3 regions of the Peribacillus asahii genome follow, and region 1 is predicted to be linked to each of the others. Evidence: riboswitches for the same ligand, from Rfam matches in the RefSeq annotation. Region 1 holds a riboswitch; each other region holds the start of a gene.
What was found. Region 1 has a riboswitch for cobalamin ahead of BAOM_RS23045 ((2Fe-2S) ferredoxin domain-containing protein). Riboswitches for the same ligand answer to the same signal wherever they lie in the genome.
Positions count from the first base shown of each region.

Region 2: it holds a riboswitch for cobalamin, as region 1 does, so the genes downstream of both, bluB (5,6-dimethylbenzimidazole synthase) here and BAOM_RS23045 ((2Fe-2S) ferredoxin domain-containing protein) in region 1, are expected to answer to the same signal.
Region 3: it holds a riboswitch for cobalamin, as region 1 does, so the genes downstream of both, nikA (nickel ABC transporter substrate-binding protein) here and BAOM_RS23045 ((2Fe-2S) ferredoxin domain-containing protein) in region 1, are expected to answer to the same signal.

Region 1 covers NZ_CP026095.1:4,684,070-4,692,357, forward strand. The annotation lists gene BAOM_RS23035 (sirohydrochlorin chelatase) at 1-396, opposite strand, end outside; gene cobJ (precorrin-3B C(17)-methyltransferase) at 417-2,075, opposite strand; gene BAOM_RS23045 ((2Fe-2S) ferredoxin domain-containing protein) at 2,104-2,478, opposite strand; cobalamin riboswitch at 2,625-2,810, opposite strand; cobalamin riboswitch at 3,071-3,265, shown strand; gene BAOM_RS23050 (energy-coupling factor ABC transporter permease) at 3,523-4,266, shown strand; gene BAOM_RS23055 (energy-coupling factor ABC transporter substrate-binding protein) at 4,268-4,576, shown strand; gene cbiQ (cobalt ECF transporter T component CbiQ) at 4,560-5,348, shown strand; gene BAOM_RS23065 (energy-coupling factor ABC transporter ATP-binding protein) at 5,348-6,178, shown strand; gene BAOM_RS23070 (hypothetical protein) at 6,251-6,430, opposite strand; tRNA gene BAOM_RS23075 (tRNA-Arg) at 6,552-6,625, shown strand; gene BAOM_RS23080 (Ger(x)C family spore germination C-terminal domain-containing protein) at 6,923-7,276, opposite strand; gene BAOM_RS23085 (methyl-accepting chemotaxis protein) at 7,400-8,288, opposite strand, start outside.
Region 2 covers NZ_CP026095.1:1,988,917-1,997,204, reverse strand. The annotation lists gene BAOM_RS09675 (thiolase family protein) at 1-308, opposite strand, end outside; gene BAOM_RS09670 (acyl-CoA dehydrogenase family protein) at 330-1,475, opposite strand; gene BAOM_RS09665 (3-hydroxyacyl-CoA dehydrogenase) at 1,512-2,276, opposite strand; partial or broken gene BAOM_RS09660 (DUF421 domain-containing protein) at 2,457-3,159, shown strand; gene bluB (5,6-dimethylbenzimidazole synthase) at 3,371-4,027, opposite strand; cobalamin riboswitch at 4,096-4,272, opposite strand; gene BAOM_RS09650 (MFS transporter) at 4,335-5,558, opposite strand; gene BAOM_RS09645 (PCYCGC motif-containing (lipo)protein) at 5,866-6,357, opposite strand; gene BAOM_RS09640 (putative 2-aminoethylphosphonate ABC transporter substrate-binding protein) at 6,672-7,751, shown strand; gene BAOM_RS09635 (putative 2-aminoethylphosphonate ABC transporter ATP-binding protein) at 7,767-8,288, shown strand, end outside.
Region 3 covers NZ_CP026095.1:3,002,668-3,010,955, reverse strand. The annotation lists gene nikE (nickel import ATP-binding protein NikE) at 1-519, opposite strand, end outside; partial or broken gene BAOM_RS25625 (hypothetical protein) at 506-685, opposite strand; gene BAOM_RS14735 (MFS transporter) at 631-1,278, opposite strand; cobalamin riboswitch at 1,526-1,707, opposite strand; partial or broken gene BAOM_RS25575 (hypothetical protein) at 1,883-2,008, shown strand; cobalamin riboswitch at 2,464-2,652, shown strand; gene nikA (nickel ABC transporter substrate-binding protein) at 2,811-4,442, shown strand; gene nikB (nickel ABC transporter permease) at 4,479-5,417, shown strand; gene nikC (nickel transporter permease) at 5,399-6,250, shown strand; gene BAOM_RS14710 (LrgB family protein) at 6,775-7,458, opposite strand; gene BAOM_RS14705 (CidA/LrgA family protein) at 7,433-7,828, opposite strand; gene BAOM_RS14700 (GNAT family N-acetyltransferase) at 7,989-8,288, opposite strand, start outside.

The DNA of each region.
Region 1 (8,288 bases):
AGCTGTGTCATGATGTTCCGCATTTGTATCAAAGCCGATGCCTTCCAAACGATCGGTTAAGATCTCTAATGCTGCTGGATGAACATCAATCGTTTGTCCATATGTAAATTTCACTTCTGGATACTTAGTCTTTCCATCCTCAATTTCCGCAGGGATATGCAGCTTCGAATGACCCGCATGCAGCAAAATAATTGGAATAACAGCAACTTCTGTCGCTCCTCTTTTCACACAATTGTCGATCCCTTGTGAAATATTAGGTGATGCAAATTCCAGGAAACATGTTTCAATGATTAAGCCTTCATCCATTGTTGGAATCATCTTGTCTACAAAAATACGAACCTCTTCATTTCCAGCCTCTAATCGGCTTCCATGTCCAACAAACAATACTGCTTTCATTCACTATTTCCCCCTATTCATTAATCCTCACATGGTGCTGGCTCTATGTGAATCTTTGGTGCAATGTCTTGATATTGAAAACCTTGAATCTTTTTCGCACGCTTGAAGTATTTAAATAAGCGTTCATTAGGATGTGCGTTCTGCTTGTACTCTTCCACAATATCTGTAATTAATTCAACAAGGCGATCTGGCTCAATTCCCTCCGCAACGGGTTGACCTGGATGAGCTGTTCGTCCAACTGGTTTGGCGCCTACAAATAAGTCAAATTTCCCTCTGCGGAAGACAATTCCGATATCATCCATGACCGCACTATAACAAGCCATCCCGCATCCATTAAACCCAATGTTTAATTCTTTCGGCATCTCCATTCCACCAAGTACACGCTGCAATTCATCCGCATAAGGAATTGGTTCTTCTTTTTCTCCATCACAGAAATCACACGCTTTTAACGTCACAACATCGCCAATTGGAGACAGTAAAAAGCCAACGGATTGCAGTTTCTCTGTAATTAAATCCGGCTCAGTCGTCGGGATTTTTAATACAATTTTATGATTCGGCGTATATTCCATCGTTCCTTTTTCACCAACAACTTGTGCTAGTGTCATCATTTGCTGCGGTGTAAATTGCTTATTAGCAACACCTGGGCTAACCGCTAGTTCAAATATGGATTCTATATTTTGTTGAACGAACGATGAAGTTGTTGGCTTAACCACACTTTGACCAGATACTCTCGATAAAGCTTCCAACGCTACCTCGTAAGAAGTGCTCGTACTCTTCTTCTCAGGCGCTTTCGTCAGCAACCCAACAGCAGCTTCTCCGTAAGAGCCTTGCGTAAGTCCTGTTTCTTGATCCATCGCCCATGGCTCTGCTTCTTTTTTCAAGCGTTGATGCGGTTTTAACGGCTGCTTTTCTGAACCCAATGTATACTTTCTTTGATAGCCACGAGGCGTAATGATTTTATTGTCATATAAGAATGTCGATGAATTCCCAATTACAACAGTTGTCAGCATTCCAATATCATGATTCAACATTTCTGCTAAATTCGTAATGGTAATCTCCTGACGCTCGCGATACGCACTTTTCACTAGCCCTACCGGCGTATCTGGCGAACGATATTTCAGTAAAATCCGCTGTGTTTCAACAATTTGTCTTGTTCGACGACCACTACGCGGATTATAAAGCGCAATAACAAAATCCGCCTGTGCCGCTGCTTCAACTCGTTTCGCGATCAGCTCCCACGGTGTTAAGTGGTCACTCAAACTAATCGTACAAGAGTCATGCATAACGGGTGCCCCAAGTAATGATGCACAGGAATTAATCGCTGAAATCCCAGGAATAATTTCAATTTCAACACCTGTTGCTTCTTTCCATCCCTTTTCAATTAAGACCTCATACACAAGGCCCGCCATTCCATAGACTCCTGCATCACCGCTTGAAATAACGGCTACTTTCTTGCCGTTTTCCGCTTGTTTTACCGCTTCTTGTGCACGCGATACTTCTTCTGTCATTCCTGTACTAATAATCGCTTGATCAGTTAATAAATCTTGAATCAATTCCACGTATGTTTTGTAACCGATAATGAAATCACTTTCTTGAAGTGCTTCCACAGCTCGCGTTGTAATATGTTTAAAGTCCCCTGGACCAAATCCAACAACAAACAGTTTCCCTTTTTGTGCCATACAAATATCCCCCTTCGTAATCCGTAATCTAGGATTCTACTTTTTTCTTTGAAATCCCTACAATAGCAGCTGCTGCTGGATTAGGTGACATTTCTCCATTCACAAATTCATATACTTTGTGTGTTTCAAGACTAGGTTCATGCATATCCCGAACAATTTGGCGGCCAATTTCAGGCGAATCAACTCGATACCAATTACCCTCTGGATAGGCAATAACGATACAAGCATCTTTGCATCGTCCATTGCAACGAGTTCGTGTCGTATGAATCTCTTCATCCAATCCTAGTAAACTAATTTCATCACGAACGGCTTGTGTCACTTCTTCGCCACCTTTTCTCATACAACTACTTCCGTTACAGATCAGTAGATGAGACTTTGTACCTTTTAAATTCCAAGTTGTCATATGTTTCCTCCTATTAGGCAGAAGAGAATAAAAAAAACCTTAACTCTCTTGAGTTAAGGTTTTTAAAAAGCTAAAAAATAACATGTACTAGCATAAACATGCCGCTCCATATATTTGACAGCCTCTACCCTTCCCTCCGAAAAGTATTACTTTTTCACTTAAAAGCAGGTTTCCTGGCTTACGCTTCTCTTTATTCTTGTCCCTTCCCGGTTTGCACCAGTGGTATTGACAATTTCATCAGCGTTACAGTAGCGGGGGCTGCATCGGATTCTCACCGATTTCCCTATTATCCCTAGCATGACACTTTGGGCACTTTTAAATTTATATTCAATTGTTTTATAACAATATTCTCTCAATTCGTAAAACTGTACCTATCATATACCATCTTTTTAAAATTTTAAATAGATAATTACAACTTACATATAAATCTAGCCTGTACAGGGAAAATAGTTCAGCAAATATTCTCCGCTTTTTGTTCCATTTTTTCTAAAAAAATCAATATTTTTCTATATTTCATTTTTGAAATACAATCATTAAAAAAATTTTTATAGAAGAAGCAATTCTCTCATGGTACACTATGCTAGAAATCTTAAAACTTTATAAACTTTACGGTGCTAAATTTTGATATTTGGCTTAAAAGGGAAGTCGGTGCAAGTCCGGCGCGGTCCCGCCACTGTAATGGGGAGCATCATTACTTACGTAAGAACCACTGTCTACTCTAAGATGGGAAGGTTGTAATGATGTCGTGATCCAGAGCCAGGAGACCTGCCATAAAGAGTAAAACTGTTTCAACCTACGAGGATGGGGATACGGATATATAGCTAGTCAGTGTTTTTTAATCACAGTCCTGCTACTATTCAGTTATGCACTTCTTTCAAGGATGAAAGAAGTGCTTTTTTGTTTTGTACATAATTTTACAAAGCTCAGACGCACTCTCACGTTCTTCAGGGATAACAAATGAGGAGGTGATGGCAGCGGCAAAAAAGTACGTAAAACGCTGCCGATTGTTTTTCTAGAATAGCAAAGATTAAAAAGGAGACCTGTATGAAAACATTGAATTGGAAAGTTCTTTATTTTATCGCATTATTGCTTTTCGTTCCTAATAAAGCCTCCGCTATGCATATTATGGAGGGATTCCTCCCTATTGAATGGGCAATCTTCTGGTGGGCGGTTACCCTCCCATTTTTAATTCTTGGTTTCCGTTCGATTCGTAAAAGCATCAAAGAAAACCCTGAAACAAAAATGATGCTTGGTTTGTCAGGGGCTTTTGCCTTTGTTCTATCCGCACTGAAAATTCCATCCGTTACCGGAAGCTGTTCTCACCCTACTGGAGTTGGCTTAGGTACGGTGCTGTTTGGACCATTTGCAATGAGTATCGTCGGATCAATCGTCTTATTATTTCAAGCTTTATTACTTGCTCATGGAGGATTAACAACGCTTGGAGCGAACGCTTTTTCCATGGCCGTTGTTGGACCGATTATCGCCTATCTTGTATATAAAGGCGCAACAAAAGCTGGCTGGTCTTTTTCCGTGGCTGTTTTCTTAGCAGCAGCACTTGGCGATTTAGGAACATACATCATGACGTCTGTTCAACTTGCTTTAGCATTCCCTTCTGAAGTTGGCGGTTTCATGGCTTCTTTCACTAAATTCGCTGGAATCTTTGCGTTAACACAAATTCCATTAGCAATCAGTGAAGGTCTATTAACTGTTATTGTTATGAACTTCTTAAAAAAATATAATGTAAGCGAATTGAAAGCACTGCGCGTTCTAACGAAGGAGGCCCGTTAAGATGAAAAAAAATCTATTACTGCTCGGATTAGTAGTCATCCTAGCGATTTTCCCTCTGTTTATTCAAAAAGGAGCTGAGTTTGGCGGAGCTGATGGCGAAGCAGAAGAAGCCATTGGCGAAATCAATTCAAGCTATGAACCTTGGTTCTCTAACATCTGGGAGCCGCCAAGCGGGGAAATTGAAAGCTTATTATTCGTTCTTCAAGCAGCAATTGGAGCTGGATTCATCGGCTACTTTATAGGGTATGCAAGAGGAAAACATAAATCAAAAAAAACAGAAAGCCCATCTAAACATGTTGTTAATCGATAAATATGCGTATTTCAATCGTCTAAAGCATATTCACCCCGTAGAGAAGATGACATTCGCGCTATTCCTTCTCCTGTTTGCTTTAACTGTCAAAGACACGATTGTTTCACTCATCACCTTCACTGTGACGAGTGCTTTTATCATTTTGGGGGCAAAAATCCCGCCTCGTTATTATATTAAATTGCTGCTTCTTCCAGGGTTCTTCCTTTTATCAGGAATATTCACGATTCTTATTTCGTTTGCTAGTGTTGAAACGGTGACTCCTGACACACTATGGTCTGCGGAGTTAGGTAATTGGAAAGTATTCATCACAGAAAACAATATTGAAATAGCAATGAATCTTATTTTTGTTGTATTGAGCAGTATAAGCTGTTTATACTTTTTAACGTTAACAACACCCGTTAATGCGATTCTTCAAGTGCTGCGTAAACTAAAGGTACCGCAATTACTCATTGAAATAATAGAAATTACGTATCGCTTTATTTTCGTGTTTTTAGAAACGGCCATACATATTTATCAAGCTCAAAATTCTAGACTTGGCTATATGACAACGAAAAAATGGCTGCATTCGCTTGGGTTATTAATTTCTTCTTTGTTTATTAACGTTTTTAAACGAGCGAAAGAGCTGACAATCGCAATGGATTCACGTGGATACACAGAGGACATTATGTATATAGACGACAACTATCAGTACTCAGCTGTAAATTGGCTAATTATTACGACCATTATCGCTAGTATCGTGGCGGTCTATCTATTATTTGGAGGGACTTTATAATGGACGAGCTTTTTTTCAAAATTGACCAGCTCACCCATCGTTATGTCGATGGTACAACAGCGTTAAAAAATCTTTCTCTCTCCGTTAAAAAAGGGAAGAAAATTGCCCTATTAGGAAACAACGGAGCCGGTAAATCCACTTTATTTCAACATTTAAACGGAATCTTGCAGCCCACAACAGGCTCCATTTTATTCAAGGGAGAACAGGTGCAGTATAATCGAAAGTTCTTGATGACATTAAGAAAGCAAGTAGGTATTGTCTTCCAGGACCCCGATTCACAGCTGTTTTCTGGAAATGTACGACAAGATATTTCGTTTGGCCCAATGAATTTAGGCTGGTCGCAGGAAAAAGTACACAAGCAAGTAGAATGGGCAATGGAGCAAACAGAAGTAACCGCTCTGCAAGATCGCCCCATTCATTTTTTAAGCTTAGGACAAAAAAAACGTGTCGCTATTGCCGGGGTATTAGCGATGAATCCGGAAGTTTTCATTTTAGACGAACCTTCCGCAGGCTTAGATGCCTATTATTCAAAGCAAATCATGCACATTCTCCGCGATATTCATCAAGAGGATAAAACGATTATTCTTTCCACTCATGATGTTCACTTTGCTTATGAATGGGCAGATGAAATCATCGTCATGAGCGATGGTGAAATTTTGTATCACGGTGACCCTGTAACCGTTTTTCATAACGAAGCATTACTGAATCAAGCTCATTTAGAAAAACCGTGGGTATTTGAAACGGCACAACAATTGCTGACAAAACAGCTGCTTCGGGATGAAGGACCGATGCCCCGCAGCAAAGAAGAATTGTTCCAGTTACTGAAATGAAGAGACTGCTTTAACAGTCTCTTTTTCTTTGGAATGAAGAATCTTCTTACATAGAGAAAAAACCTTACCTATCTACCAAATCCATTTAATCAAGCCTCGGATTCCCCACCACACTAATCGGAACGGCAACAAAAGCAATTCTGGAACAGAAAATAACACTTCAATTAAAATATCCCACCAAGAGCTTTCGTTCGATTTCTTTTTAGCTGCTCGCTTCTGCTTATATTCTTCCTTTCGCTCTCGAAATGTCACTTCAACCATCCTATTCAATATTTAATTTCCATTATTATAATCTATCTTTACAATTGGAGCAGTCGTTCAATTGATAATTTTTCACCTTAGGAATATAATGAATACATTGACTCTTTTATATGTCCCAGTAGCTCAGCAGGATAGAGCGACAGCCTCCTAAGCTGTAGGTCGTAGGTTCGATTCCTATCTGGGACGCTTATACAGACATTGAACCCCCTTATTAAATAAGGGGGTTTCTTCTATCATAAGGCTCCGTTAATAAATAGTGTGGATTTATACGGTTTTTGGCTCATTCGTGTGAAACAGGAAAATGCTTGTTACCTAAAAAGTCCTCAGGATTGCAATATTATAAATGGGCATATTAAGGCAAGAAGAATTAGAATAATAATAGCAATCCCTCCTATTTTCTCTTCCTTAAAAACTTTAATACAATGAACACTTGTATATATAACCACCAAAAAACTTAGAAAATAAATGATAAACTTTAACATACTAATCAGCGACCTCCGAAAATCTCGTACTTCTTATTAGGTTTCCAAATTCAATTTTCTCTAAGTCCACTTCAATATTAATATGGGCGTATGGGTAAATGTTTTTACTCCAATTAGCCTTTTCATACTCTTTTATCGTTTTGAAGTACTTTCTTACGTATAAAGACCAATAGAAAGGTTCTTCCTTATATTCATTCTGTGTTTTCTTTACAAAATCTTCAAATTTTCTCTTTGCATCACTTTCTATTGCCTTTTTTAACAATTCCCTATTCTTTTTATTAGAAGAATAGTCAATTAGGCTTGGTACTGCTAATATTTCTAATTGAAATGGAACCTTTACATTTATTTCCGTAATTTAGCATGATTCCTCATTGCTAAAGCAAAAGAACCTAAAAAAACAGCCCAAACCTTTCATTCATAAGGTTTGGGCTGCTTTGATCCTGGGTTTCCATATAAACATATGTCTCACAAAGATGATTTATATCTTGAATTTTTTAATTTCATTATAAAGATGATGAGACATGTCCTCTAAATCACTTGCTAATTGATTTAATTGCTCCATCGAAGCGGCTGTCTGTTCAATTGATGCAGATACTTCTTCTGTACCCGCCGCTGTTTCTTGACTAATGGAAATTAGTTGTTCGGAGTTTTCCATGGTCTTTTCTAATTGAACAATCATGTCTCGTAAAGAACTAGTCATATGCGTAAATTTACTAAACGTTTCTTGAATCATTGTTGCAATCGAATAAAAGGCTTCTTCTGTTTCAACTACTGCTTTTCCTTGATGTTGAATTTGTGTATTTGTTAAACCAATTAAATGTACAGTATGAGATGTATCAGCCTGCATAGTACTAATAATATTTGTAACTTCTTTTGTCGACTGATCGGTCTGCTCTGCTAATTTTCTCACTTCATCGGCTACAACAGCAAAGCCTCTGCCATGTTCCCCTGCCCGAGCAGCTTCAATGGCTGCATTTAAGGCCAATAAATTTGTCTGACTAGCAATATTCGTAATTGTATTAATAATTTTGCTAATTTCATGGGAACGAGCATCCAATGAATGAACAGCTTGGCTCATCGTATCGGCATTTTTTGTTGTTTCCTCAAACTGCTGCTTCATTTCAAGTACCGTCTGTCTTCCACTTTCCGACACTTCGATCATCATTTTCGAATCAACGGCTACCTTCTGTGCATATTGATCAATTGATGTAATATGCCGTGTAACACGTTGAATAGCCCCTTCATTCACCTGAATAATCTCCGTTTGATTCGTTGCTCCTGAAGCAATTTCCTCCATTGTTACCGCTACTTCATTAGAAGCTGCGCTGGTTTCCTCTGCACTTGTGGAAAGAGCCTTTGAAGAATGA
Region 2 (8,288 bases), 2.1 Mb from region 1:
ATCGCTTGAGCGGCAAAGTGAACAGCTTGTTGACTAGATCCACATTGGCGGTCCAGCGTTACACCTGGAACTTCAATCGGATATCCCGCAATTAACGAAGCAACGCGCGCAATATCACCCGCTTGCTCTCCTGCTTGTGAGACACAACCGAGAATGACATCATCGATTATCGCTGCATCAATGCCTGTCTTCTCCACTAACTTCTTCAACACTTCTGCAGCTAAATCATCTGGACGAATATCTCTAAAAACCCCATTTCTTCTTCCAACTGGTGTACGTACTCCTTCAACAATGACCACTTCGCGCATCCTACTTCCCCCTCTAAACGGTTACAACCCTAGATTTTTGGCAATGATTGTTTTCATAATTTCATTTGTACCGGCATAGATACTGGCTACAGGAATATCTCGATAGCGTCTAGCAATCTTGTATTCTTCCATATATCCATATCCACCGTGAAGCTGCATACAGGCAGTTGAAATGTTTCGAGCCATCTCTGTTAATTTCCATTTAGCCATAGATACCTCGGTTACTACATGTTCACCAGCGATATGCTTTGCGATTAATTGGTCGAGAAAGGCTCTTCCCATTTTAATTTCTGTTGCCATTTCAGCAATTTTAAATTGGGTATTTTGAAACTTGCTAATGGACTTTCCAAACGCTTCGCGACTTTTCACATATTCAATCGTCTCTTGAAGCATATCCTCTGATGCTGCTTGCGCACAAATTGCAACAACAAGCCGCTCTTGTTGCAATTTCTCCATTAAATAAGTAAAACCTTTGCCTTCTACACCAATTAAATTTTCTTTTGGCACACGACAATCTTCGAAGATCAACTCTGCTGTATCTTGACTATGTAGACCAACTTTGTTTAATTTTCTGCCTCTTGAAAAACCTGGCGTATCCCTTTCAATCGCTAATAAGCTAACCCCTTTATGCTTAGGAACTGCGTTTGGATCGGTTTTACAAGCGACAATCACTAAATCTGCATGAATTCCATTTGTAATAAATGTTTTTTGCCCGTTCACAATATAATGATTGCCATCTAAGACAGCTGTTGTTTTAATACTAGCAAGATCCGATCCTGCTCCCGGTTCCGTCATCGCAATCGCAGTAATACATTCTCCTGTCGTACATTTTGGCAGCCAACGCGATTTTTGTGCTCTAGTTCCATAAGCAGAAATATACGGAACGACGATATCGTTATGCAAACCTACGCCAATTAAACTCGAACCAACTCGTTCAAGCTCTTCATTGACCACAACAGAAAAGCCCCAATCCACATCTGAACCACCATACTCTTCTGGTAAATCTGGAGCTAAAAATCCTTGTTCCCCAAGCTTTTTCCAAAATGAACGTGGAATGATTCGATCTTCTTCCCATTGTTCATAAAAAGGAACAGCCTCTTTTTCTAAAAACTTACGCAATGATTGTCGAAAAATAACATGATCATCTGTTAAATATGGATGCTTCAACTGTCAGTCCTCCTCTAGGCAACATCATCATTTTGTCTACGGCTGCATGCGAATCGCGCCATCTAAACGAATCGTTTCCCCATTCAGCATCGGATTCGTTATAATGCTTTCTGCTAATTTCGCATATTCTTCTGGATAACCAAGACGAGATGGGAATGGTACCGTTTTTCCTAAAGCAATCATCGCTTCTTCCGGTAACGCGTCAACCATCGGTGTGTGGAATAAGCCTGGCGCAATCGATACGACACGAATGCCATTTGAAGCAAATTCACGGGCAAGCGGAAGCGTCATCCCAGCGACTCCACCTTTTGAAGCACTGTATGCAACTTGTCCAATTTGGCCCTCAAAAGCAGCAACTGAAGCGGTGTTAATAATAACCCCTCTTTCTCCTGATTCATTTGCTTCATTTTGAGCCATTTTCTCTGCAGCCAAACGAATCACATTAAACGTGCCAATTAAATTAACAGAAATCACTTTTGAGAACGCTTCCAATTCATGAATCCCTCGACGACTTAAAACCTTTTTTGCAATAGCAATCCCCGCACAATTGACAACAGTATTAATCTGCCCAAATCGCTGAACGGCTTGGTCGACAGCTCTTTGAACGTCCTCTTCCTTCGTTACATCGGTTTTCACAAACAAAACGGACTCACCATACTGCTTAGCAAGTTGCGCACCATTCTCTTCAAAAAGATCAAGAATGACGGCCTTTCCGCCATTTTCCACAATATGTTGTACCGTCGCCTTCCCAAGACCAGAAGCTCCACCCGTTACAATGGCAATTGAATCTTGAATGTTCATACGAGTACCCCTCTCCCAAATATTTGAAATATACTTTTATATTAGCATGACTATTTCGAAAATTCATATATCAATACCCTTTTTATGGTTTTTTTTACAAAAAGTTCGTATTATAACAGCTACGATTTGGAGATAAATAGGAATGTTATCATCATGTTTAAAGATTGGAGTATGTATAGCATGAAAATCATGCATTTAACAATAGAACTGATTGCGGGATTTTTTCTGCTTTTTATAATCATCAAATTCGTTGGCAAGAAAATTATTAATCAAATTACACCTTTCACTTTTATTTCCGCTATAGTATTAGGAGAATTACTAGGCAACGCCTTATACGATCATCAAATTGGGATTCTTTATGTTATATACTCCATGGTATTATGGGGAATTTTGCTCTTTATAGTCGAATATCTTGGACAAAAATCTTTATGGTTTCGTGGCCTTTTTGAAGGAAAACCATCTGCTCTTATTAAAAATAGAGTGGTTGACCGAGAAGAGTTGAGGAAAAATCGGATGAATATTAATCAGTTACAAAGCTTACTTCGGCAAAGTGAAACCTTTTCGATTCGAGAAGTCGCCTTTTGTTATTTAGAGGCGAACGGTTCTATTAGCATTTTAAAAAAACCACAGTATCAGAAAGAAAACAACATTGCAGGATTTCAATCTTTCAGGGACACCTGTTTACGTTCCTGTTACGCTCATTCGTGATGGGGAAGTACTGTGGGATGAACTAAAAGATTTAGGATTTGATGAACATTGGTTAAAGGTGCAACTCTCATCACAAAATATTTCAGATTATAAAGATGTTTTTATCGCTGAATGGTTGGAGGGAGACGGGATTTTTGTACAGACTTATCAGTTTCAATCCTCATCTTCTAACTAAGGAGGATACTATGCCGTAGTGGGGATAAGTTGGTATGGTTGTTTTATAAAGAAAGATATTCGCGAACCCCCCTGTATACACTACATTGATGGAGGTTCGCAATTTTTTTAAAAGCAATAGTTATTCAAAGTCAACAGGATTCCCCTCTTAAACTTTCAACGAATATCATTATAAATACACTTATCTATTTACAAAATACATAGTCATTGACTTATTTAGAGCGACCTCCCCACTCCCCCTCAAAAATCAATCCATCCAATTGTTGCCGCTTTTCCCAATTGTAGATCTCTAGCAAAGGTCGATCTGGATAATTTTCCGTATAACCAACGGAAAGTAAGGCGATTGGGTCCACATGATAGGGAATATTCAAAATCGTTCTGACATCAGCTTTTTTATAAAAGCTCACCCAGCCCATTGCTAGTCCTTCTGCATAGGCAGCAAGCCACATGTTTTGGATGGCACAGCTTGTGGACATTAAATCCGTTTCTGGAATCGAGTTTCTTCCTAGTACATGGTCACCGGCACTGAATGGGTTACATGTTACACAAATTGTGACAGGTGCTTCAAGAATTCCGGCAATTTTCAAATCTAAAAAGGTTAACTCGCGGTCCGTTCCTTCATAATGAATGGCGAGTGCGCGTCGTTCTTTTTCAACGATCGCAGCTAGCTTTTTCTTTGTTTCGTCATCTTTAATAATGATAAAATTCCATGGCTGCATAAATCCAACTGATGGGCCACTGTGAGCCGCTTCTAATAGTTTATATAATGTTTCATCCGGAATTGGTGTTTGTAAAAAGGTCCGAATATCTCTTCGATTAAAAATCGCTTTATAGACTCCACTTTTTTCTTCTTCACTTAACTTATTCATACTAATCCCTCCAATTTTTAGACAATAAAAAAATTCCCAGCCTAAATAGGCTGAGAATTTGCCAAATCTCAGAACATCCAATACTGGCAGGTCTCCTGGCTCTGATTCAACGTCAGTCTGTCCCTTCCCGGAAATAATCCGGTGGCTATGACAGCGACTCCTCAACTACAGTGGCGGGCTCCGCATCGTTTTACCGATTTCCCTATTCTCTTCCACATGGAAGCACCAATATGGCGTTTAGATAATATGTCTAATACTATTGTTATCCGAAACTAAATTACCATGACTCATATAATAAGTCAAGATTTTACTCTTTTGATAACATTCCTTCAACATTCTCTGATGCTTGCATGTTATAGATTGGTAGAATAAACAAAAGCCCGATAATAAATAGAATCGCTGCTACTTCAAAGATCATAATAATTGAAAACATTTCTTTTAAAATACCAGCAGTACTCATTGTTAACACCATCGCTCCAGAGAAAAGCGGACTTAACGTACCGTTCACTCTTCCAATAAATTCTGATTTTGTGTTTTGTAAAATCATCGTATTAATGCCGACTTGAATACATGGGAGGAAAAATCCGTTCACAAATTCAGCGACAAGAGTTAATGTAAGGTCTGTTGAAAAGCCAATCACACTCATCCCAATTGCATTGGCTAGCATCCCGATTACTAAAAGCTTTTGCGGAAGAAGAGATTTAGAGAATATAACAGAAGCCGCTCCCCCCAATATCATTCCAATTCCATTCACCATTAACAGCCATTGTAAATTTTCTTTTGCTAACTCTAATCGTTCTGTTACAAGAAAAACGGCTAAAGGTTGAATAAGTCCGATTGCAAGTCCTGCAGCCATAAAACAAATTCCAAGTAGCTTCAATTCCTTTTTAGCAAGAACATAACGAATTCCGCTTTTCATATCTTCAAGTAACGTTGTAGCTTTTTGTTCATCCTCTGTTTTATGGTCAGCTGGAATGAATAGAAGCATCACTGCAGAAAGAAGAAAGGCTATTCCTGTAACAACCATCGACACAACGATTCCAAATTGTTGGAAAATCATCGTACCAAGAACAGGCCCAAGCACCATAAAGACAGCAAAAATCGTTTGGTAAATCGACATCGCTGACTGCAGCAATTCCGGGCTTAAATGCATCTTAAATAGTTTCATCCCCGACGGCTGAGAAAACTGCGATAAAATCGACGAAATCAATGTAGCAAAAAAGACAATATGCCAAGAACCAAACACTAGTGTGAGAACTACCGCAAAAACCGAAATAGCACTTAATATATCACACCATACCATCGTTCTTTTTGGCCGCCAACGATCAGCAAATGTCCCGCCAATAAAAGAAAAAATAAAAATCGGAGCAAATTCAGCAACAGAGATCATGGAAACAGCAAAAGCATTTCCATTTGTTTTTTCCATAATAAATAACAAAATCGCAAAATTCCTCACCCAAATGCCTATTTGAAGAAACAAAGCGGATAGGAAAATCGCTTGAACAAATCGATTTTTCAATAATTGTGACATAACAGTCCCCTTTTCTATTAATGATTATGGGAGACAACAAAAAACCTCCCATCCGTTATTTTTGGATAGAAGGTCGTCTAAAACCATGGAAAAAGACGTAGTACACCATGTACTACAACTTCAATGATTTTTTTAAAGTACAGACTAATCCCATTCAAAAATAACTTCGTATTATATAACGAATCTATTCTTCAAAACAGGATTAGTTAATCATCGTCCTACGGTCACCCTTTCGATTTATGATGTACTTATATTACAGTTTTTCCCTATTTTTTTCAATGCATTTTTTACTAAATTAATAATAATTTTACACTTCCGGCGTATCCGTTGGCTTTGCATATCCTTCTTCATATTGTTGATCAATCGCTTCTCGTATTTCTTTTACCGTTTTTCCGTTGTTAAAATCAACTACTGCCTGAGCGGCAATTTCTAAACAGACACCACATTTAGTCCCATGATCATCCCAGACAACAGCTCCGCTTTCTTTGTTTTCAAACACAAAGCAGTCATAATTGTTTTTGTGATTGGCCGATTCCCCACATCCACAGTAACAGGGGATTTGCTCTAATAGCTTTTGATGTTTAGCAGCAGCTACATAGATTGTCTGCATATCTTCTGATTTATCTGCTAGAAATTCAGGCATTTGTTCTACCCCGCTTGTCTCTTCACGAATATCACCTGAATCTGTATGTTCCGTATGAATTGGATGATTATCATGACTTTCTTCTTTACTAGAACAAGCTCCAAGTAATAAGGTAGAACAAATTCCAAACGTTAGCATTGTTTTTTTCCATCTCATCATATACACCTCTAGAAAAATTTGGTTTTTCTTATTTTACTAGAAAAAGAGGAGTTTCTTCAAAGTTAATGTTTTCTTAAAACAAATTTATCAACATTCAATTGATAGGATTCTTCACTACTACTTATTCCTCCAACCTCCTATTCTATTAGTTCATAACCTGTCTTATTCAAAATCTCTCATTACCTCTTTTTCATATAAAAACAATATTCCGCCATATTCTTAATATTCATTTACTTTAAATTAATACCACCTTAATAATGTGGTTTTATATTGTATTCATAGGAATAAATACATAAAAAGGAGTAAAAACAATGAAAAACAATATTTTTAAAACATGCTTGGTCTTATCAAGTGCATTTATGTTAACAGCATGCGGACAAGAAACTAGTAATACCACATCAACAAAAGATGGAAAATCAAGCAATTTATCAGGAGAATTAACCGTCTACACAGCAATAGAAGAAGAATTGATTCCACAGTATTTAGAGACATTTGAGGAAACATATCCAGAGATTGACTTGAATATTGTGCGAGATTCTACAGGAATCATTACCGCTAAATTGCTTGCAGAAGGGAAAAATACAGAAGCTGATGTAGTCTGGGGAACGGCGGCATCTAGTTTACTAGAATTAGATGAGAAAGACATGATTGAAGGGTATACACCAAAAGACAGTAATAAAATTCTTCCGCAATATAAAGATAATTTACAGCCAGAAAAATGGGTTGGAAACACGACCTTCATGACAGGAATTGTCGTGAACACACAAGAGTTGAAAAAAAGAGGATTAGCTATTCCGAAATCGTATGAAGACTTATTAAAACCAGAATATAAAGGAGTAATTGTAATGCCTCACCCCGCTTCTTCCGGCACTGGATTTTTGACTGTCTCTGCTTGGCTACAAATGATGGGAGACGAAAAAGGCTGGAACTACATGACAAAATTACATAACAATATTGGAACTTATACACACTCTGGTTCTAAACCAGCCAAACTTGCAGCCTCTGGCGAATATCCAATTGGCGTTTCATTAGTATACAGCGGTGTGAAGCAAAAACAAGAAGGTGCTCCGGTAGAAATCATCTTGCCTGAAGAAGGTCTTGGATGGGAAGTGGAAGCCAACGCCCTAATTAAAAAAGAAGACAAAGAAAGCGACACATTAGCGAAAGCATTCCTTGACTGGGCAATTTCTGATGAAGTAATGAAAAAATACTATGAAGCGAATGGCTTCTCTACGATGAAAAATAATTTTGAACAGCTCGAAGCATTTCCAGAGGGTGTCGAAGAGAAAATGTATGCAGACAATAATTTAAAATGGGCTGCAGAATTCCGAAGCACGATCCTAGAAAAATGGGAACAACAATATGGCCAAAAAGCCGAACCGAAAGAATAAAAAGGAGTTGTAACCTTGACTAATCCCTATTTAAAAATCGATCAAATTCATAAACAATTTGGTTCATTTACAGCTTTAAATGATATTTCTATCGATATTAACAAAAAAGAGTTTGTTTGCTTACTAGGGCCAAGTGGATGTGGGAAAACAACGCTGCTTCGAATTATTGCCGGCTTAGAAGAAGCGACTACTGGAAGTATTTTTATGAATGGTCAGGATATTTCGACGCTGCCGCCTGCTAGGCGGAATTTCGGCATTGTATTCCAGTCTTATGCCCTCTTCCCTAACCTAACAGCTTTGCAAAATATTGAATTTGGATTAAAAGCAAGAAAAATCAATAAAAAAGAGGCAAGAGAAAAAGCTCTAGAATCACTCGCCCTCGTAGATTTGCTAAAGCAAAAAGATAAATATCCTGCTCAAATGTCAGGCGGTCAGCAACAACGGATTGCATTAGCACGTGCCATTGCTTTATCACCGGATTTCTTGCTTCTTGATGAGCCTCTCTCTGCTCTTGATGCCAAAGTGCGCGAAAAGCTG
Region 3 (8,288 bases), 1.7 Mb from region 1:
GATTAACTTCGGCTTTAGAGACAGCGCACGTGCAATGTTAATTCGCTGGAGCTGACCGCCGCTGAATTCATGTGGGTATTTTATTAAATCCCTTTTGTTTAGACCAACGTGTTCAAGTAGTTCTATAATTGAGCGTTTTTGTTCCGTAGCAGAAAGCTTCTCATAATTTCTGAGTGGCTCGGCAATAATCTGTTCGGCTGTCATGCGCGGATTCACTGATGAATACGAATCTTGAAACACAACCTGCAAATCACGGCGTAACTGGTGCTTTAATTTTTTATCAATTGTATAAAGGTCATGTCCCATAAATTGTACAGATCCTTGTGTTGTTTTTTCTATACCAAGCATAATTTTCCCAATCGTACTTTTCCCAGCGCCGCTTGAACCAAGCATTGCAAAGCAACTGCCTTCGTCAATTGAGAATGAAATATCGTTTAATACAGTACGTTTATGATGGGGCTTAAACATTGAATTCGTCTTATAAGTGTGAGAAATTTGTTTTACGTCAAGAAGACTCATATGAAACCTCCCTTGTAGATGGGTTTATGTGTAAAGTAGGGCGTGCATCAAGCAATTGCTTTGTATATGCATGCTGTGGTGAATCGAATAAATCAAATACATTTGCTTGCTCTACAAGATGACCATTCTGCATAACCGCGACGTAATCAGCCATTTCTGAGATAACAGTTTATTTGGAGCGCTAAAAAAACTTTCTTTTACGAGTTTAAGAGAAAAGGGCTTGAACTCTATTTTCGTTTCTTCAAATGGTGTTCTAAATTGTAGAAGTAGTGGTAGCAGCGCAAGAATGATGACCAATACATAAATGGCTTGCATATCCGACCATAAATACAGGGCTAGTGCAGGTCCGTACAATCCTGGTAGCACCGTAGAAAGTGAATACATGGCCATCCCTTGTCCACGATCCTTATCTCGTAAAATATCTGTAATCCCGATTTGCATCGACATAGAGAAGAAGGCTGTGACCACACCTTGGAGTGATCGAACAGCATACAAGCTATCCACTTCTAACCAGACATACAATACTAGTGCTAGTGCATGAACAATGAGTAACGTCCACATCACTTTTTTAACACCATATTTAGCAATCATTTGTCCAGCAAATGGGCGTAAGAACATACAAACAAACATGTAGAGCCCCATCATGATTCCAATCTCAGAGGTTTTAAAGCCATAATGCTCTGCCTGTAGAGGGAAAATTACAGTCAATACGGAATTAGCTGTAAAGAATAGCATCGATAGCAAATAGAGCTGGATCATTTTGAAGCTTATAGGTTTTACGTTCAACGGCTGCTCCTCACCTATTTCCCCTGATACTTGTATAGTTCCTCTTATTGAATTTTTGCTTCACTATTATCGATTCTCCTCTCTATTTCTTCACATCCCCATGCAATAAAAAACAGCTCCTACACAAGGTAGTAGCTGTGAAAACGATTCTATGTAAAAGTACATATTTGTACAAGTCATGCAAGTGTTCTAACATCTCCCTATCCTCCGTAGGTTTTTTCGATGTTGTAAATCACTGGCAGGTCTCCTGACTTATGATTATCACTAAACTACACCTTCCCGTCATTCGACAGTGGTTATTTGTAGGTAGCTCTCATTTACAGTTGCGGGACAGTACCGGACTTTCACCGGTTTCCCTTTTAAGCCAGATTAAACAATCTGGCACCAGCATTACATAATATTCGATTATGGAGTGCTATATCACACTTCACATATGTGTCAAGGTTTTCTAGTTGTTCCTTTAACACCAATATTTCCACTTACCGCGCTATAGCTTGGCGATCTAGACATTACTTCTGAAAAAACTGACTAAAATATCTAGTGTAATCAAAAGTTTCTTACTAGTTATTCTGTGGGTAATCCTGATTGCGGTCTTAAAACAAGAAAAATAGATGAAACATTTGCTGCTCTTAAGAGAATGGTCGATATCGCTAAGATCTTGAGGGAGCGTTACAAGCAAGAAGTTTTGAATGTGATTAACTAAGTTCGCATTCCAGTCTCCTTTAAAGAAGCTAATTCGAACAAGGTGATGGATGGATTCTTTTTGATTTTGGGCAAATTTCGCCTTTAGGTGAAGTTGCCTTTTTTTATCTATTATCACTGTAATGCTACTAACAGTTCTTATGTATTATGTTTCATTCCAAAAAACATCAGGATCATAATTTGATATAGCATAAATTTGCAATAACGAATATAATTTGTGATAGGTAAACTTTTTTTGATTTCATTTCCATGAAGTGAATATTTCCATTTTGAGAGAACATGTGTAATTTCTTTCTTATTTACTGTATTTCGTTTATAGATAGGGTTAGTGGCTGAATTTATCAAAAATTACTTAAGGTTGAAACTAATAAAATATAATAGTTTACAAATGATTTTCACTTAATCATGTTCAAGCTAGATAAGCTTTATATTTCATTATGAAGATAAAGAAAAATTTCATATGGTATTGGAATGGGTGTATTCGTTTAATTGCGAATACTTAAATGGGAAGCCGGTGCAAAATCCGGCACGGTCCCGCCGCTGTAAAGGGGAGTCCTATGTATAAGAGCCACTGGATAATATCCGGGAAGGCGCATAGAGATGATGAACCTAAGTCAGAAGACCTGCCCGTTCTAGAAATGCTGTTAAACCTACGGGAGATAGGGAGGTATTAGAGTGCTATGAAGACGAACTTGTTCTGAAGCTATAGGCATTTCTGACCTGATAAATTCTGGTTAGGAATGCTTTTTTTGTAGTTTATATTTTATCGAATAATTAAAATTTGTAATTGAAGGTGAGAAAATATGCTTTTAAAAAGATCTAATTTATTTCGTTCATTTGTTGGACTACTAGTAATGTTCACAATCTTTGTTGCTGGTTGCAGCAACACAACAAAAGATCAAGAAAATGCGTCAGATAAAGAAAAAACAAAAGTTGTTACTTTTTCTTGGCCGGGAGATATTGGTGACTTAAATCCACATACTTATTTTCCAAATGAATTTTTTTCCCAGGCTATGGTATACGAACCTCTTGTTTATTACGGTGAAGGTGGAGAAATTCAGCCTTGGTTAGCAGAGAGCTGGGATATATCGAAAGATGGAAAAGAATATGTATTCCATTTGAGAAAAGATGTTCAATTTTCTGATGGTTCGCCATTTAATGCTGAAATCGTTAAGAAAAACTTTGATACGGTTTTAGATAATCGTAAACAACATGAATGGGTGGAATTAATTAATCAAATTAAAAGTACAGAAGTAGTCGATGAATATACATTTAAACTTACTTTAAATAACTCGTATTATCCGACTCTTCAAGAACTAACTTATGTCAGACCTTTGAGATTTGTGGGCGAAGCTGCTTTTCCTGACAGTCAAAATACATTTAAGGACGGACTCAAGTCGCCGATTGGTACTGGTCCATGGGTATTGACCGAATATAAGAAAAATGAGTTTGCTGTATTCGAAAGAAACGAACAGTATTGGGATACTAAACCTAAAGTAGATAAGGTAGTTGTTAAAGTTATTACGGACGGCGAGTCTAGAGTATTAGCTTTTGAGAAAAAGGAACTTGATTTTATTTTTGGTAACGGCGTCATCAGCCAAGATTCATTCCAATTCTTGAAGAATTCTGGAAAATATGAAACCAAATTGTCAGAACCTACAGCTACAAGAACGCTGCTTTTTAACACAAATAACGAAGCTACTAAAGATCGTAAAGTTCGGTTAGCTCTCAACCATGCTTTTAATAAACAGGCTGTTATCGATAATATTTTTTATGGTATGGAAGAAAAGGCTGATACTTTATTTCCACCTGTTTTGGATTACACAAAGATTAATGTAGATCCTTATGAATATGATGCCGCAAAAGCAGAACAGTTATTGGATGAGGCTGGATGGAAAAAGGTAGAAGGGAAACCATTTAGAGAAAAAGACGGAAAAGAGTTGCAACTGGAACTTCTATTTAATAGTACAGACAACATTCAAAAGTCAATCGCAGAATTTGTTCAAGGTGATTTTAGAAAACTAGGGATAGATATTAAATTGATTAGTCAGGAAACAAATACTTTTTGGACAACCGCATTTGAAGGTAAGTATGATTTATTATTTACATCAACATGGGCTGTACCGTTTGACCCGCATTCTTATTTAGCTGCTATTACGACAGATTCGGAAAATGGAAGTCCAGATTACACTGCTTTACTAGGGTTACCTAAAAAGAAGGAACTAGATCAAAAAATTAAGAAAGTATTATTAACTACAGACGAAAAAGAGAGAAAAATGTTATATACAGATATTTTAACGACCTTGCATGAACAAGCTGTTTACTTACCAATATCTTATCAGTCTAATGTAGCCGTGTATCATAAAAATATTAGCGGGGTAGATTTTTTACCTCAAGAAGTTGAGGTGCCTTTAACTTCAATTGATGTTAAATAAATTGAGTATAATTAAAAACAACTTAAGGAGTACTACATGGGTTGGTTTATTGTTAAGCGTCTCACAAGTTTAATTCCAATAGTATTAGGAATCTCATTCATCACTTTTATCCTGATTTATTTAATTCCTGGAGATCCAGCAGTAGCCTACTTAAGGATGTCTAATATTCCACCTACGGATGAGGCCGTAACAGCCCTTCGAGTTGAGCTTGGATTAAATGAGCCATTATATATCCAGTATTTAGAATGGTTGGGGAAAGTGTTGCAATTGGATTTAGGAATGTCCTATGTATCCAAAAATGCTGTATGGGACGAGATATTGTTGCATTTATTTCCAACGATTCAATTAACAGGTGCTTCGCTTATCTTTATTGTTGTTATTAGTCTACCTATAGGAATAATTTCGGCTATTTACAAGGGGAAATTTGTTGATCAGTTTAGTAGAATAGTTGCCTTTGTAAGTGTCTCTATGCCTTCCTTTTGGTTTGGATTTCTTTTGATCTATTTATTATCTGTGAAATTAGATTTATTTCCTGTATTGGGGAGGGGAACTTTGGCTCATCTAGTGCTTCCCTCCTTAACGCTTGCTTTTGGTTATATAGGTACGTATATGCGATTGCTTCGGGCTAGTATGCTGGAAAACTTGAATGAGCCATTTGTTATGTATGCTAGAGCAAGAGGCTTGCGTCAAAGGTTAATCGTTAGCAGGCATGTTTTAAAAAAGTCCTTATTGCCTGTGATAACTGGACTTGGGATGAGTTTAGGGAACATGCTAGGCGGAGCGGTAATTGTTGAAACAATTTTTGCTTGGCCTGGCATGGGACAATTATTTGTCACATCTATTCTAAATCAAGATTATCCAATGATTCAGGGGTGTGTATTATTTATGAGCGTGATTTTTGTGGTCTGTAATCTTCTTGTGGATATTATGTATTCTTTCCTGGATCCCCGTATACGATGGGAAGGGGAGAAATAAGAGTGTTACAAGACGTGAAACGAAAGCTGTTATTACATAAGCTCATGATGATTAGCAGCATGATTATTTTATTCATGATGGTATTGGCTCTTTTTGCTCCTTTTTTTGCTCCTAATGATCCGAACTTGATTGATATTACGCAGAAACTGCAAGGACCTTCCTCCCAGTTTCCATTAGGTACTGATCATTTAGGGAGATGTATATTGTCTCGATTAATCTATGGAACACAAATCTCATTGGGAACAGCATTCCTTGTCATGGGATTAACGATGATGATAAGTATCCCGCTTGGTATTTATGCGGGTTTTAGAGGCGGTAAGGTTGATTATTTCTTCATGAGACTATGTGATACTCTCATGGCATTCCCAAGCTTTCTTCTATCCTTAGCTTTAATTGGAGTCCTAGGAACGAGTCTTAGTAATTTGATTTTGGCCATGGTGCTCGTTCAATGGGTTTTTTATGCTCGTGTTATTCGAGGGATGGTTCTTAGTGTAAAGAAGCAAAACTTTGTCTTAGCAGCTAAAATATGCGGGACACCAAGGCTCATTATTGTCATTAAACATATTTTACCTACCATTATCTCTCAAGTTATTGTATTAGTCTTTATGGACATAGGGGGAGTTATTTTATCTATTTCTGGCCTATCCTTTCTAGGCCTGGGCATACAGCCGCCGGAGGCAGAATGGGGAATGATGATTAATGATAGTAAGCCATTTTTTAGAAATAATCCTTCATTGATGCTGTACCCGGGGATGATGATCTTCATCGTTGTGATTGCTTTTAACTTGTTTGGGGAGGCCTTAAGGGATGCTCTAGACCTAAAAAAGGAATAGAAGGGAAGATGGCTTCTCCTCTTTTAACCGTAAAAAATTTGAATGTAGTCGTATCAACACCCCGTGGTTGTCATATTGAACTTGTAAAACCTTATTAAATCAATACTTTGACTGTTATTTCGCCCCCCGGACACGGGGCTCTAATCTTATCTACTTAAGTTTAAAAGATAATAAAGAGGATTATTAAAGTTATCAATTGTAATTTAATTTCGAAAATAAGGGAACTCTGCTCAATGTTGGAATTACTTTTATTGGTAATATTCAGCACTTACAATAACATGAATAATGATATGATTAGAACTAAAAAATTTTAAGGTCTGTATCCCCTTGCCTCCGATAACGTATTTTTTATCAATCGTAGTCAAAAACGTATTCAAAGAAATTTATAACAGACAAAATAGCCTTTTAAATGCTGGTATGACGTAATTTCCTATACAAACAGGTTCGGCTCACTGAGGTTCGAACCTGTTTGTATAGGTGATGTGTATCCTACGCTTAAAGCCCCCACTGATACAAGTTTCACTTTATAAAAAAGAATAAAACACAGGGAAACAGAGAGCGATTATAATACCAGCAATTGCCATCGCGACTCCAGCTACTGCTCCGGTGAATTCACTTTCTTGGGCAGCGTGAGCAGTACCAAGACCGTGGGCAATTGTTCCGTATGCAATCCCGCGAGCAAAAGGCATTGTGATATGGCACTTATCCATAATCCAAGGAGCAATCATTGTACCAAGAATGCCTGTTATAAGTACAAAGGCGGCCGCTAAATTTGCGTCCCCTTCATATAACGACATAATCTCAACGGCAATTGGGACCGTAACTGATTTTACAGCGAGTGCTTGAATCAGGTTTAAACCGAAAGAGAAAAGTTTAGCAATGGTGATGGCGATACATAAAGTGACGGCCAAGCCAAGAATAATGCCACTAATCGCTGGAATGGCATATTTTGCGACAATCGCACGATTTTTATAAAGTGGTACAGCTAAAGCGACTGTTGCGGGTCCGAGAAAATATGTGATGATGTCTTTCGCTACTACATAGTCTTCGAAATGTAAGTTGCTGATAAGTAAGGTTGATATGATAGCAACCGTACATAAAAAAACAGGTGTTGTCAGAGGTGATGGATATTTCATATATATTTTCTTTGCTAATATGTACGCAATAATGGTGATGCTGATGCTATAGATGGTGATGAACGTTTCCATGCTGTTTGACTTCTCCTTTCTGTGCAAGCTTTTGTACGGTTAATGCAGAGACGATAAAACCAACGATTAGACTGATGCCCAGAACAAGTGCTAAAGCCCATCCATAGCGGAAGAATAAAGCACCTAATGTCATTAAGCTAACGGCAATCGGGATAAAGAAAAAAGCGAGATGCTTGACAAAGAAGCTAGCTGTGAAATCCACCCATTCCAGCTTTATGACATTTGTTTGAAGCAGGATAAATAATAAGAGTATCCCAATAACGTTTCCAGGAATGGGTAAATGGAAGAAATCTGTGCATAAGTAACCAATTTTACAAATGGTAATAAGCACTATCAGTTGAATGATAAAAAGAAATCCTTTTTTCATCATAATTGAAACAAATCCTTTCGATTTTTTTGGAAAAATGTTCAAGTGATGTGTTTATTATACGAAAATATCATTATGATGAATAGAGTAATAATCAGAAAAGATTAACTTTTCAGTCAATAAATAAATCCCTTTACACAAATGGTAAAGGGATTTAAGTGCACTATGCCTCCATAAGATGTTGATCATTGTCATCATTTTGTCGAAGGATATGCAGCGTGTATAAATCTTTTGGAATTTCGAAAAGATCGAATAAATCTTCATTTTGGTTAATTTGTTCATATAATGCTTTTCTTGTTTCGTTTACTTTTATCGCATAAGGGAGTTTCTCAGCTGCCTTTAAAGAGCGAATATTTTTTTTGCGAATGCGCATAAATACGGTCTCTATACCAAGTTCAAAAAAGATTTCTTTAAAGAAAGCCTCTTTTGCAAGGGTATTATAGCCTTTTCCATGGAATGGTTT